Regions from separate parts of the Priestia sp. HNGD-A6 genome, predicted to be linked through region 4. Evidence: riboswitches for the same ligand, from Rfam matches in the RefSeq annotation. Region 4 holds a riboswitch; each other region holds the start of a gene.
The links. Region 4 has a riboswitch for cobalamin ahead of SCI76_RS00705 (ferredoxin). Riboswitches for the same ligand answer to the same signal wherever they lie in the genome.
Positions count from the first base shown of each region.

Region 1: another riboswitch for cobalamin. It lies ahead of SCI76_RS25635 (cobyric acid synthase); the one in region 4 lies ahead of SCI76_RS00705 (ferredoxin).
Region 2: another riboswitch for cobalamin. It lies ahead of nikA (nickel ABC transporter substrate-binding protein); the one in region 4 lies ahead of SCI76_RS00705 (ferredoxin).
Region 3: another riboswitch for cobalamin. It lies ahead of SCI76_RS16105 (ribonucleoside-diphosphate reductase subunit alpha); the one in region 4 lies ahead of SCI76_RS00705 (ferredoxin).

Region 1 is NZ_CP138621.1:4,926,208-4,929,387, forward strand. It holds gene SCI76_RS25625 (APC family permease) at 1-377, shown strand, start outside; gene SCI76_RS25630 (YdcF family protein) at 436-999, opposite strand; cobalamin riboswitch at 1,147-1,327, shown strand; gene SCI76_RS25635 (cobyric acid synthase) at 1,419-2,945, shown strand; gene SCI76_RS25640 (iron ABC transporter permease) at 3,151-3,180, shown strand, end outside.
Region 2 is NZ_CP138621.1:2,281,724-2,284,903, reverse strand. It holds gene ftsZ (cell division protein FtsZ) at 343-1,347, shown strand; cobalamin riboswitch at 1,350-1,540, shown strand; gene nikA (nickel ABC transporter substrate-binding protein) at 1,685-3,180, shown strand, end outside.
Region 3 is NZ_CP138621.1:3,154,614-3,157,793, forward strand. It holds gene menC (o-succinylbenzoate synthase) at 1-590, shown strand, start outside; cobalamin riboswitch at 868-1,054, shown strand; gene SCI76_RS16105 (ribonucleoside-diphosphate reductase subunit alpha) at 1,187-3,180, shown strand, end outside.
Region 4 is NZ_CP138621.1:136,015-139,194, reverse strand. It holds gene cobJ (precorrin-3B C(17)-methyltransferase) at 1-1,112, opposite strand, end outside; gene SCI76_RS00705 (ferredoxin) at 1,126-1,506, opposite strand; cobalamin riboswitch at 1,606-1,786, opposite strand; cobalamin riboswitch at 1,904-2,083, opposite strand; gene SCI76_RS00700 (hypothetical protein) at 2,230-2,388, opposite strand; gene SCI76_RS00695 (hypothetical protein) at 2,556-2,711, opposite strand; gene SCI76_RS00690 (M42 family metallopeptidase) at 2,740-3,180, opposite strand, start outside.

The DNA.
Region 1 (3,180 bases), 320 kb from region 4:
CTTTCAAATTAAAAGGCATGAGCGTTATTGCTCCCGTGTCATTTATCTTCTGTTCATACATCGTATATTGGTCAGGATGGACGACAATTTCTTGGCTTCTAGGATCACAGCTTCTAATGGTTGTTATCTACGTAGCATTTAAGAAATACGTACCAACTGACGTTGTAAAATTTGCACAGCAGCTTAAATCTGCTTGGTGGCTAGTTGCTTATTATATTATTATGCTTGTTATCTCTTACCTAGGCTCATTTGGTGGAGGACAAGGTGTGCTAAGCAACCCGCTTGACTTAATTTTAATTGCTCTTGTTTCAATCGGTATTTTCTACTGGGCGAAATACACGGGTTTACCAAAAGCAGTTATCGATACGGATGATTAATAAAAAACACGGCATGAATTCATGCCGTGTTTTTCGTTTGTATAGGGGTGTACTCTATTTATTTATCAAACAGCCACGTTTTTAAGATAGCAGCATACTCACGAAAGTAGGCTTGAAGTTTAATTGAATTTGGTGTCTTTGCACCTAAAGGATAAACGTCAAAACCTTGACGCTTGGCAATAATAGAGGCGCGAAATAAATGAAAATCACTGCTAACAAGCACGACTTTTTTGTGTTGAATATCAACTTTCTTTTTAGTGAAAGTGAAATTCTCAAAAGTAGAAGTTGACTGATCCTCTTTTATCATTCGATTCTTTTTAATTCCTTCTTTTCGTAGAAAACGATAGGCTGCTTCTGCTTCAGAAATTTCTTCATCGGATCCTTTTCCACCCGTTACGATAACTTTTGTTTGTTTATGAGTCTTTAAATAAGATAAAGCCGTTTTTGCTCGTTCTTTTAAACTAGGAGACATTTGATCTCCGTCTACTTTGGAACCTAAAATGAGCACATAATCTGCTTTTTGCGGAACAGGCTGATGAGCGGTTTGATACATACAAAAAGACATGATTGCTATGTAAAGAACAAGCAAACTAATAAAGATATAAATGATTTTTTTCTTCAACTACGAGCACCTTCCTAGCTATTTCATAAGATGTTTGGAAAATAATTGTTATTATAGCATACGAGACCCAAATAAGTATAAACACAGTAATATATAATAATAGAAGAAAATCGTTATTGTGAATGGTTATAAAATTCGTTACAATAAAGAATAAATGATTTTAAAAGTGCCTCTAAGGAGGATAATAGGGAAATCGGTGTAAATCCGGTGCAGCCCCCGCTACTGTAAATGTGGATGAACCTGCAAAGACCCACTAGTCAAACTAGGAAGGATGCAGAAGTAAAATGAAGCATAAGCCAGGAGACCTGCTTTTAAAAACCCCTTATTTTTCGGTGGGAGAAATAAGTCAAGACAATGTGTTAATGAGCGCATGACCAAACCTTGACTTTTACAGTTAAGGTTTTTTTATGTGATAGGGAGTGGAAAAAGTGAAAAAAGGAAAACCTCTTATGATTCAAGGAACGCACTCAGACGCTGGAAAAAGCATGATTGCTACAGCGTTTTGCCGTATTTTTAAAGAAGACGGCTATCAAACTGCACCGTTTAAATCGCAAAATATGGCGCTTAATTCATACATTACAATGGATGGAAAAGAAATTGGAAGAGCGCAAGGAATTCAAGCTGAAGCGGCTGGAGTAGAAGCAACAACCAATATGAATCCTATTTTAATTAAACCAACTCGTGATCATGAATCTCAAATTGTCGTTCATGGAAAGCCGCTTCGTAATATGTTTGCTTTTCAGTATCGGCAAGAATTTTTTAATGAAGGTTTGAACGTTATCACGGAGTCTTATAAAGAGCTTGCCAATCATTATGATCGAATTGTGATTGAAGGTGCTGGAAGTCCTGCTGAAGTGAATTTGAACGATCGGGAACTGGTAAATATGCGCGTAGCAAAGATAGCCCAAGCCCCTGTTGTGTTAGTAGGAGACATTGATAAAGGAGGGGTTTTTGCGAGTCTGGTGGGTACTCTTCAATTGCTTCCAGATGAACATAAACCTAGAGTAATTGGAGTGTTAATCAATAAATTCCGAGGAGACTTAGAGCTTTTAAAACCGGGGTTGAAGTGGTTTGAAGAATACACGGGAGTTCCGGTACTAGGAGTGATTCCTTATATGCACGACGTGGAAATTGACGCTGAAGATTCGCTATCACTCAGAAATTACTCAACGCTTGTGAATCCGTTAAAAGAAATCGATATTGCGGTTATCTCGTATCCTCGCATCTCAAATTTTACAGACATTGATCCTCTAAGCTTAGAAGAAGACTGTCATGTGAGACTTGTAACCAAGCCATCACAACTAGGTACGCCTGATTTAATTGTTTTACCAGGAAGCAAAAATACGATTGAAGATGCGCAGTTTTTACAAGAAAGCGGCCTGGCTCTAGCCATTAATCAAGTCTTGAACGCAACGAACGCTCACGTTATTGGCATCTGCGGGGGATATCAAATGTTAGGCGAGACAATTACGGACCCCGATGCAGTAGAGTCCCGGATTGAATCTATTAAAGGGCTGGGTTTGCTTCCAGTGGAAACCGTTATGACAACCAGCAAAAAAACAGAAAGAGTTTCTGGATATGTTCAGTTAGAGAGTGAGAAGGTTTCGATTGAAGGCTATGAAATTCATATGGGAAAGACGGTTTCTAAAAGCATAACGGAAGCCTTTGCGGTGGTAGATGATCAAAAAGAAGGAACGGTTAAAGACAACATCATTGGCACGTATGTTCATGATGTGTTTCATAACGATGCTTTGCGTAGAGCTTTGCTTAATCAAATTCGTAAACATAAAAAATTGCCGCCTATTACGGATACATTCAACAGTCGCCTGCAAAAAGAGGAGTCTTTTTCAAAAGCAGCAGCATATGTGAGAGAAGCTGTAGATATGGAAAAGCTGTATCATTTAATAGACAACTATAAAAGCCCGGAGCAAGCACAAAAAGTGTAGCTTGTAGAGGTTTTCGCTTGTTTTTTCACCGAGAACTTTAGTACGCTATTCTACGTTGCCTAGTTCAACAGTCTAGCACTCGTAACAAATAAAAGATGATTGTTTCCAATACTATGTAGGATGGAAACATGGTTTATGGACAGGAAAATGAATGGTTAATGTAATGTAAAACATCACGCCTCGTTTCCTAGAGGAGCTGAAAGTATTGATTTTTAAACGTATTTTTTTAAACAAA
Region 2 (3,180 bases), 2.1 Mb from region 4:
AGAAGCCCTTATTTCTAAGGGCTTTTTCTCATTTTGTCTATAAAAATATTATTCTCTTAGTCACATCTTACTCAAAATTAAATACAGACATCTGTCAAATGAATGATACAATAAGCTTATATGCCGTTTTGAGTGGGAAAACCAAAAAAGAGTTCGGCGTACTAACTTCAGAACAACAATAATTTTACATAAAGATGTAAAGATTTAAAGGTTAAAAGAGAAATGTATAAAATCTGTAAAACAAAAGAACAGTTACGCGTTAAATATAGGAGTAAAAGGTTCTTCACGTGTTTTTTCGGATAATAAGAGAAAGTAATTTTGATCATTGAGGAGGAACTTAGAATGTTTGGATTTGATGCAGATGTATCGCCATTAGTGCGAATTAAAGTAATTGGAGTCGGCGGTGGAGGAAATAACACCGTTAACCGTATGATTGAACATGGTGTACAAGGGGTAGAATTTATCGCCGTTAATACGGATGCTCAGGCGCTTAATTTATCTAAAGCAGATGTGAAAATGCAGATTGGTGCGGCATTAACGCGAGGATTAGGTGCAGGAGCTAATCCAGAAGTAGGAAGAGAAGCTGCAGAAGAAAGCAGAGAGCAAATTCAAGAAGTACTGCAAGGCGCAGATATGGTATTCGTAACAGCTGGCATGGGGGGAGGCACTGGTACTGGAGCAGCTCCGGTTATTGCCCAAATTGCCCGTGAACTAAATGCTTTAACAATTGGAGTAGTTACTCGCCCTTTCAAGTTTGAAGGAAATAAACGTACCAAGCAAGCAGTAGGCGGTATTACTGCGATGAATGAATCGGTAGATACCCTTATTGTCATTCCAAACGACCGCTTGCTTGAAATCGTTGATAAAAAGACACCTATGCTTGAAGCATTCCGTGAAGCAGATAATGTTCTTCGCCAAGGTATTCAAGGTATTTCAGATTTAATCGCTGTTCCGGGGCTGATTAACCTTGACTTTGCTGATGTAAAAACAATTATGTCTAATCAAGGATTTGCGCTTATGGGTATCGGACGAGCTTCGGGATCAGATCGAGCAATTGAAGCAGCGAAAAAAGCGATTTCTAGTCCGCTGCTAGATGCATCGATTGATGGAGCAAGAGGCGTGCTGCTGAACATTACGAGCGGCAGCAGCCTGAGTCTTTACGAAGTACAGGAAGCAGCAGATATTGTCACGTCCGCTTCTGATCAGGACTTAAATATGATTTTTGGATCTGTGATTAATGAAGATTTAAAGGACGAAATGATGGTAACCGTTATTGCCACTGGATTTGATGATGAAGATATTTCACCATCAGCTTCCACTTCTAGAGTTTCAAGAGCACGCTACTAAATTAAATAACCAGCTTTTATGGTGGCAATTGTTTTTCAATTGCCTTAAAAGGGAATCCGGTGAAAATCCGGAGCGGTCCCGCCACTGTAACAAGGAGCCTTATGTCAAAAAGCCACTGTCTATTTAGAGACGGGAAGGCGGTATAAGGCAATGACTTGAAGCCAGGAGACCTGCCATAAATCGCAGCACACAATAACCTACGAGGATAGGGAGGTGTTTTGGCAGAATCAAAAATACGATAAACAAGGGATACGTTTATCTGAATTTGTTGTGAAGGCAAGCACTTCTTTTTAGAAGTGCTTTTTTTTGTGTATTAAAATAGAAGGTGGAAAAATGAATGATAAATAATAAAAAACTTGTATCTATGATATTTCTCGTGTTACTTTGCCTCACTGCTTGCGCTCCTAATGAAGAGAGCGTAAGTATAAAAGAAAGAAAGAAAACGGATAAAAGTGTGACGTTTTTATTTAATTTTACATCTGCAACGCTTGATCCTCATACGGACGATAATTATACAGCAGTTCGTGGGGGAGTAGGGGAGACGCTTGTTAAAATCAACGACGATTTAAAAATAAAGCCTTGGCTTGCTGAAAAGTGGGAAACGAAAGATAACGGCCTTATATGGACATTTATGATAAGAAAGAACATCATGTTTCAAAACGGAAAAGCGCTGGATGCAAATGCCGTTAAGTCTTCTCTTCAAAGAACGATAGACCAAAGTTATGCGATGAAAAACGCTTTAAATATTAAAGAAATGAAAGCGAACAGTCATGCGCTGACAATTACATTAAAAGAACCAATGCCTAAATTTCCTTCTGAATTAGTGCATCCAAATACAGCTATTATAGATGTTGATGCTTCTAATATAGCTAAGAAGCCCATTGGTACGGGTCCATTTCGCGTCTTGTCTTTTGATCAAGGAAATCAAGTAAAATTAGAAAGATATGAAAATTATTGGGGTGGAAAAGTGAAATTGAAAAGTGCGATCTTTGGATTTAACGAAGATGCTAATGCGCGAGTTGCTGCTCTTCAATCTGGAACAGCCGATATTATTTATCGCCCGCCTTTAGAAAGCTTGGGCACTTTACAAACAGATCCGTCTTTTAAAGTAAGTGGAGTACCTAGTGTGCGCACCCATTTATTGCTTTACAATCAAACCAATGACGCATTAAAAGACGAAAATGTAAGAAAAGCTATCGATACCTTATTGAACCGAAAAGAAATTGTTAGCAGCATCATGAACAATCAAGCGGCAGCGGCTCGAGGTCCATTTTTACCCCAATTTCCTTTTGCTGATAGTACTGCTAATGAGCAAAGAGGTATGACATCTGCTAAAAAATATTTAGAGAAAGCAGGCTATCAAATCAAAAATGACAAAGCAATCAAAAATGGAAAGCCACTATCGCTCTCTCTTGTCACATACAGTTCTTTGCCAGAACTGCCTTTAATTGCTCAGCTTCTACAGTCTAATGCCAAAGAGTTAGGAATTACTATTAAGATTCACCTAGTTGAAGATAGCGATGAATATGTAATGGCAAAAGATGATTGGGATTTAGCATTGTACAGCCTTATCACAGCACCTAGAGGAGATGCCAGCTATTATTTAAGTACGAACTATTTGCCCGGCGGTGGTTTAAATGCCAGCCGGATTAATGATGATACGCTAACAAAAATGATAGAACAGTTAAATTCAACAGTAGATGACGCAAAACGAGATCAGTTAGCCAAACAAGCAACCGCTTTGATTAATAGAAAAATGCTGACGTCATCGATTGTACATCCAAACATTGTTGTTGCTTATAATCAAAAAGTGAAAAACTGGACAACAAATCC
Region 3 (3,180 bases), 2.1 Mb from region 4:
TACTGAAACAAATTCGAGATGAATTTCCAAGCATTCCTCTTATGGCTGATGCCAATTCAGCCTATAAGTTAAGCGATAGTGATTCATTGAAAAAACTAGATGAATTGAATTTAATGATGATCGAACAGCCGTTAAGTTCGGATGATATCCTTGATCATCGATTATTACAAAAGCAAATGAAGACGCCGATTTGCTTAGATGAAAGTATTGTGAGCTATGAAGATGCACGTCATGCAATCGAACAAAAAAGCTGCAAGATTATCAATGTGAAAATCGGTCGAGTTGGCGGAATGTCTGTAGCAAAAAAAATTCATGATTTATGCGCCCTACACGGTGTAAGGCTTTGGGTTGGCGGAATGTTAGAAGCCGGGATTTCACGAGCTCATAATATCGCCCTTGCCACACTGCCTTCTTTCACGATACCAGGTGACATTTCTGCGTCGTCTCGCTATTGGGAAAAAGATATTATTAAGCCCGAAGTAGAGGTAGAAGCCGGAGTAATAAAGGTGAAGGAAAAACCGGGGATCGGATACGATATTGATAAAAAGTTTATCAAAACAATCACAGCATTTGAAAAAGAATACAAATAATTAAAAACCGTTTTTTATGAAAAACGGTTTTTTATTGATGTTGGCAATGTTTAGTAGAAAAATAGGACAAATTTTTTAAAAAGAGCACATTGTTCCATCAAGCGTGTCAAAACATGTTATGATGGAGTAGTTTGATGAAAAAAGTCGAAGGATTTTATCGTAAAAAACAAAATTATTTTTGAAAATAGGTTGATAGTTTTCTAAGTTGTCCTATATAATGTGTTTATAACATAACACAATATGTTGTTTGTTAAACAATAATAAAATACTATATTTTGTGTTTTCCAGTGAAAAAGGTGTCTGATAAAAAGACTTAAAAGGGAATTTGGTGAAAATCCAAAGCTGTCCCCGCAACTGTGAATGCTGATGAAATAAGGAAATCCACTGTGAGTAAACATCATGGGAAGGCCTTAAAGTAAAAAGAAGCATAAGTCAGGAGACCTGCCTTTTTTATGTCGTTTTATCTTCTTCGGGAGGTGAGAGGGTAGAGCGAGGATTGAGAAAAGACTTAGTGTCTTCTTCTATCTTCGTTCTATTCGCTCACCGAGGTACGGTGAGCGATTTTTTATTTTGAAGTGAAGAGAGGAGCCATATTTATGGTGAATACATTAAAGCCTACAATTCTACATGAATTAACTGCATATATTGAACGTTTAAAAAAAGAATTTACGCAGCTTGATTTTTCTTTGTATGAGGAAAAGGTTATTCAAACTGTTACAGTAAAGGAAAATATGACGGACGAAAAGGTTGCAAACGTACTAATTTTGGCAGCCCTAGAGCGTATTTCAATGGAAGAACCAGATTGGACGTACGTGGCGGCAGACGTCTATTTAAACGAACTATATCGAAAAGCAGCGGACAACCGAGGTTATGATAAAAAAGAGAAGTACGGTTCGTTTTATCAGCTTATTCAAGAACTAACAAAAATCGGCATTTATAATAAACAGCTATTAAAAACATATACAGAAGAAGAAATTAATGAAATTGCTTCAGTCATTATTCCTGAACGCGATCGTTTATTTACATACATTGGATTGCTGACATTAGCAGATCGCTATTTAGCGACATCACATGATAAGCGTGTATACGAATTACCGCAAGAACGTTTTCTTATCATTGCTATGACGCTGATGTCTCAAGAAAAGAAAGAAAATCGAACAGCATTAGTAAAAGAAGCGTACTGGGCGCTTTCTAGTCTATATATGACGGTTGCCACACCAACACTCTCAAACGCAGGAAAGAGCTACGGACAGCTATCTAGCTGCTTTATTGATACGATTGATGACAGCTTACGCGGTATTTATGATAGCAATACAGATTTGGCCACGCTTAGTAAAAATGGAGGCGGAATTGGTGTCTACCTCGGTCATATTAGAAGCCGAGGAAGTGATATAAAAGGTTTTAAAGGCGTATCATCAGGAACAATTCCATGGATGAAACAGCTAAATAATACGGCTGTAAGTGTCGATCAGCTAGGTCAACGACAAGGAGCTATTGCCGTATATTTAGACGTTTGGCATAAAGACATTTTTTCATTCTTAGACGCGCGTTTGAACAATGGTGATGAACGCCAGCGCACGCATGATTTATTCACTGGCGTATGTTTGCCAGATTTGTTTATGGAAAAAGTAGAAGCACGTGAAGACTGGCACTTATTCGATCCTCACGAAGTTCGTACGCTGATGGGCTACTCGTTAGAAGATTTTTATGATGAAGAAGAAGGCAGCGGTTCGTTCCGCACTCGTTACGCTGAGTGTGTAAACAATGAACAGCTTTCAAGAGAAACAGTGCCTGCTATTGAGATCTTCAAGCGCATTATGCTTTCGCAGCTTGAAACCGGAACTCCTTATATGTTCTATCGTGATACGGTTAACCGAGCTAATCAAAACCGACACGCGGGCATGATTTACTGCAGTAACTTATGTACAGAAATCACGCAAAACCAAAGTACAACGGTCGTAACAGAGGAAATTACGGAAGACGGAAAAATTATTATTACAAAGAATCCGGGCGATTTTGTTGTATGTAATCTTTCTTCTATTAACTTAGCGAGAGCCGTAACTGAAGATGTACTTGAACGTTTAATTCCAATTCAAGTACGCATGCTTGATAATGTTATTGAGTTAAATGATTTGCCGGTACTTCAAGCAAAGCTAACGAATCAAAAGTACCGCGCAGTAGGGCTTGGCACATTTGGCTGGAACCATTTGCTTGCCTTAAAGAAAATAGCATGGGAGACAGATGAAGCGGTAGCATATTGCGATGAATTGTATGAACAAATTTCTTACTTAACCGTGCAGGCAAGCATGAACTTAGCTAAAGAAAAAGGCGCATATCCATTATTTAAAGGCTCAGATTTTGAGTCAGGCGCTTATTTTGAAACACGTGAATACACGAGCGAAGCGTGGAGTGAACTGCGTAGCGAAGTTCAAAGCAATGGGATAAGAAATGGATATTTAATGGCTGTAGCACCTAATTCATCAACATCTATTATCGCGGGTTCTACGGCAAGTATTGATCCGATTTTCCGTAAGTTTTATTCAGAGGAAAAGAAAAACTATAAAATCCCAGTGACGGCACCAGATTTATC
Region 4 (3,180 bases):
ATTTGCAGTTTGATTTGATGGTCAGGCGTATACTCCATCGTACCTTTTTCACCAACAACTTCTGCTAGTGTTGTCATTTGAACGGGCGTAAACTTCTTATTCGCAAGCCCTGGACTAACTGCCACTTCAAAAATAGACTCAATTGGCTGGTGTACGACCGGTGAAGTAGTTTCACCTAAAATTGCTTGAAGCGCTTCTTCTGCCAGAGCTCGTGAAGCTGCTTTTTCTTCTTTTGTATTCTGAACATCTTCAATAGCTGAAGCCGTTTGCTTTACAGTCTCCTCTTGATCAAGAGCCCATGGTTCTGCTTCTTTTCGAAGTCGCTGATGCGGTCTTAGCGGCTGCTCTGTTTGGTTGAGGGTATATTTCCGCTGATACCCGCGCGGTGTAATCATTAAGTCATCGTAAAAGAACGTAGATGAATTTCCGACAACAACGGTAGTCAGCATGCCTATTTCATGATTTAACATGTCTTTTAAATTGGTCATTACCACTTCTTCACGGTCACGATAAGCGCTTTTCACAAGACCAACAGGCGTATCGGGGGAACGGTATTTTAATAAAATCCTTTGCGCTTCCACAATTTGTCTTGTGCGTCTTCCGCTTTTCGGATTATAAAAAGCTACTACAAAATCTGCTTGTGCAGCTGCTTCGATTCGTTTTTCGATTAACTCCCAAGGCGTAAGGTGGTCACTTAAACTAATCGTACAGGCATCATGCATCACGGGCGCCCCAAGGAGGGATGCGCATGAATTAATAGCCGAAATGCCAGGAATCACTTCCAGCTCTACGCCCGTTTCTTTTTTCCATCCTTTTTCAATCAACACTTCATACACAAGGCCGGCCATTCCGTATACTCCTGCATCTCCGCTTGAAATGACCGCCACGGTTTTTCCCGCTTCAGCTTGCTTTACGGCTTCTTGTGCACGGCTTACTTCTTCGGTCATTCCTGTACTAATAATTTGCTGATTCGTTAATAGTCCTTGAATTAATTCCACATAGGTTTTATAACCAATGATCATATCACTTTCTTGAATGGCTTCTCTTGCTCGCTGTGTAATATGTTCAAAGCTTCCTGGACCGAATCCAATAACTAACAGTTTACCTTTCATGCTAGCTCCTCCTTTATGCGTTACTTTTTACTTTGTCAATTCCTTCTATGGAGTCACTCTTTTCCGGAGAAACAAAACCGTTTTGATCATATTCATAAATAAGTGATTCCTTTATACTGCAGCCTCCTGCTAAATGTTCTTCAACAATTCGATGAGCTACGTTTTCAGTGACCTGCTTGTACCAATCTCCTGAAGGGTACACGATAGCTACAGGAGCATCTTTGCATCTTCCGTTACAGCGCGTACGGGTTGTGTGAACCGCTTCATCTAGATTCAGTTCAGTCACTTTATTTCGAATAGCTTGCGTGGCTTCTTCTCCACCTTTTCTCATACAGCTGCTTCCATTACAAATCAATACGTGATGCTTTGTTGCATTCAAGTTCCAAGTCGTCACACTCATTCGCTCCTTTACTAAAAAAACGCCTCTATCAATGATAGAGGCGCAGAAAATTCAAACTAAGTTTTTGCACTTCCACCTATATCCCGTAGGGTAAGCTTCGCATTAGAAAAAGGCTGGTTTCCTGACTTCGATTCATTACTTGATTGCGCCTTCCCGAATACAGTGGCATATGCAATCAGCTCCTCTTCACAGTGGCGGGTACCGCGCTGGCTTCACACCAGACTTCCCATTTAACGCAATGTGAACATTGCGCACCTTTTTTGCACGATATGTAGTTTTGTGCTACGAGAAAAACCCGCTTCGCTAATATGCGAGCGGGTAAAACGTCAGAATAAAAGTGTACACGAATGCCACTTTAAGCCAACGTTTCCCTTCCCGCTCCCCGGAGAAATAGAAACTTCACAATAAAGACAGGTCTCCTGACTTGTGTATCATTCTACTTGAGAACCTTCCCGTGATTTTTCCACAGTGGTTATACTCGTTCGTCCACACTTACAGTTGCGGGGGCAGTACTGGTCTTTCACCAGTTTCCCTATTAAGCCTTCTTGGCATCTTTACTGTTGCTGTTTGATATATATGAACCTTTTAAACTATCAGAATAATAGAAGTAACTACCATATCATAGCGTACATTTTTTTTTATTTCAACTCTATTCTTTTCGTAAGATACAAGAAGCTATAAAAAAACAAGAGCATAAAGTCAGCTCTTGTTTTTTCATTATATAGCTACTAATGTTAAATGAGGATCATTATAATACACGACTTCTGAAAGAACTTTACAGCCATTTGTTTTGGCAAAAGCTTCTCTCGCCTGCGTTTCAGTTTCAAATTCAAACATTTTCATTTCTTTTCCAGCATATACCGTCAGTACCCACATGAAAAGATTCGCCTCCGATTATTGTAGTGATCGCTATATCCACATTATGACGAAACCATATCCTTTTGAAAACCCATTCTACAAAACTTGTCACAAGAAACTTTTAAAAATTTAAAAACATTTTAACTTCTGTAAATGAACAAAATGTACAAAAGGTTTAAGCCGTATTATACCTCTTTAAAAAAGGTGCTTTTTTTACCAACTGTTGCTTCACCAGTAAAAAATATATAGTATTTATTAAAAAAAGAATCCGGACAGCCGGCTTCTTTTTTAGGAAAGGAAAGTACAGACATCATAGTCCCTTCCTGCTCTTTGTTTTGCATAAAAATACACTAATTAAATATTCCTTTCTTAAAGCAGAACCATGTTCGATTGGATATAGTGGTAAAGAAGCTTGTACGTATGGTTTAATGAATCTTGATGCGTTCTCTCAAACGCATGAGAAGAATCAATTCCTGGACCAATTAAGCCGTGTACGATGTCATGCCCGGCACGAATAGCAGCAGAAGCATCTGATCCGTAAAACGGATAAATATCTAATTTGTACTGAATATCGTGCTCCTTGGCTAGCTCCACCAAATGCTTTCTCAAACCGTAATGATATGGGCCGCTTGAATCTTTTACACAAATAGACACGGTGTATTCATCAGTAGATTGTCCATCTCCCATGGCACCCATATCAACCGCTAAGTATTCTACCGTTTGAGGCGTAATATTCGAATTTCCTCCGTATCCAATTTCTTCATTATTTGAAATAAGAAAGTGCGTAGTGTATGGCAGTTCGATCTGCTC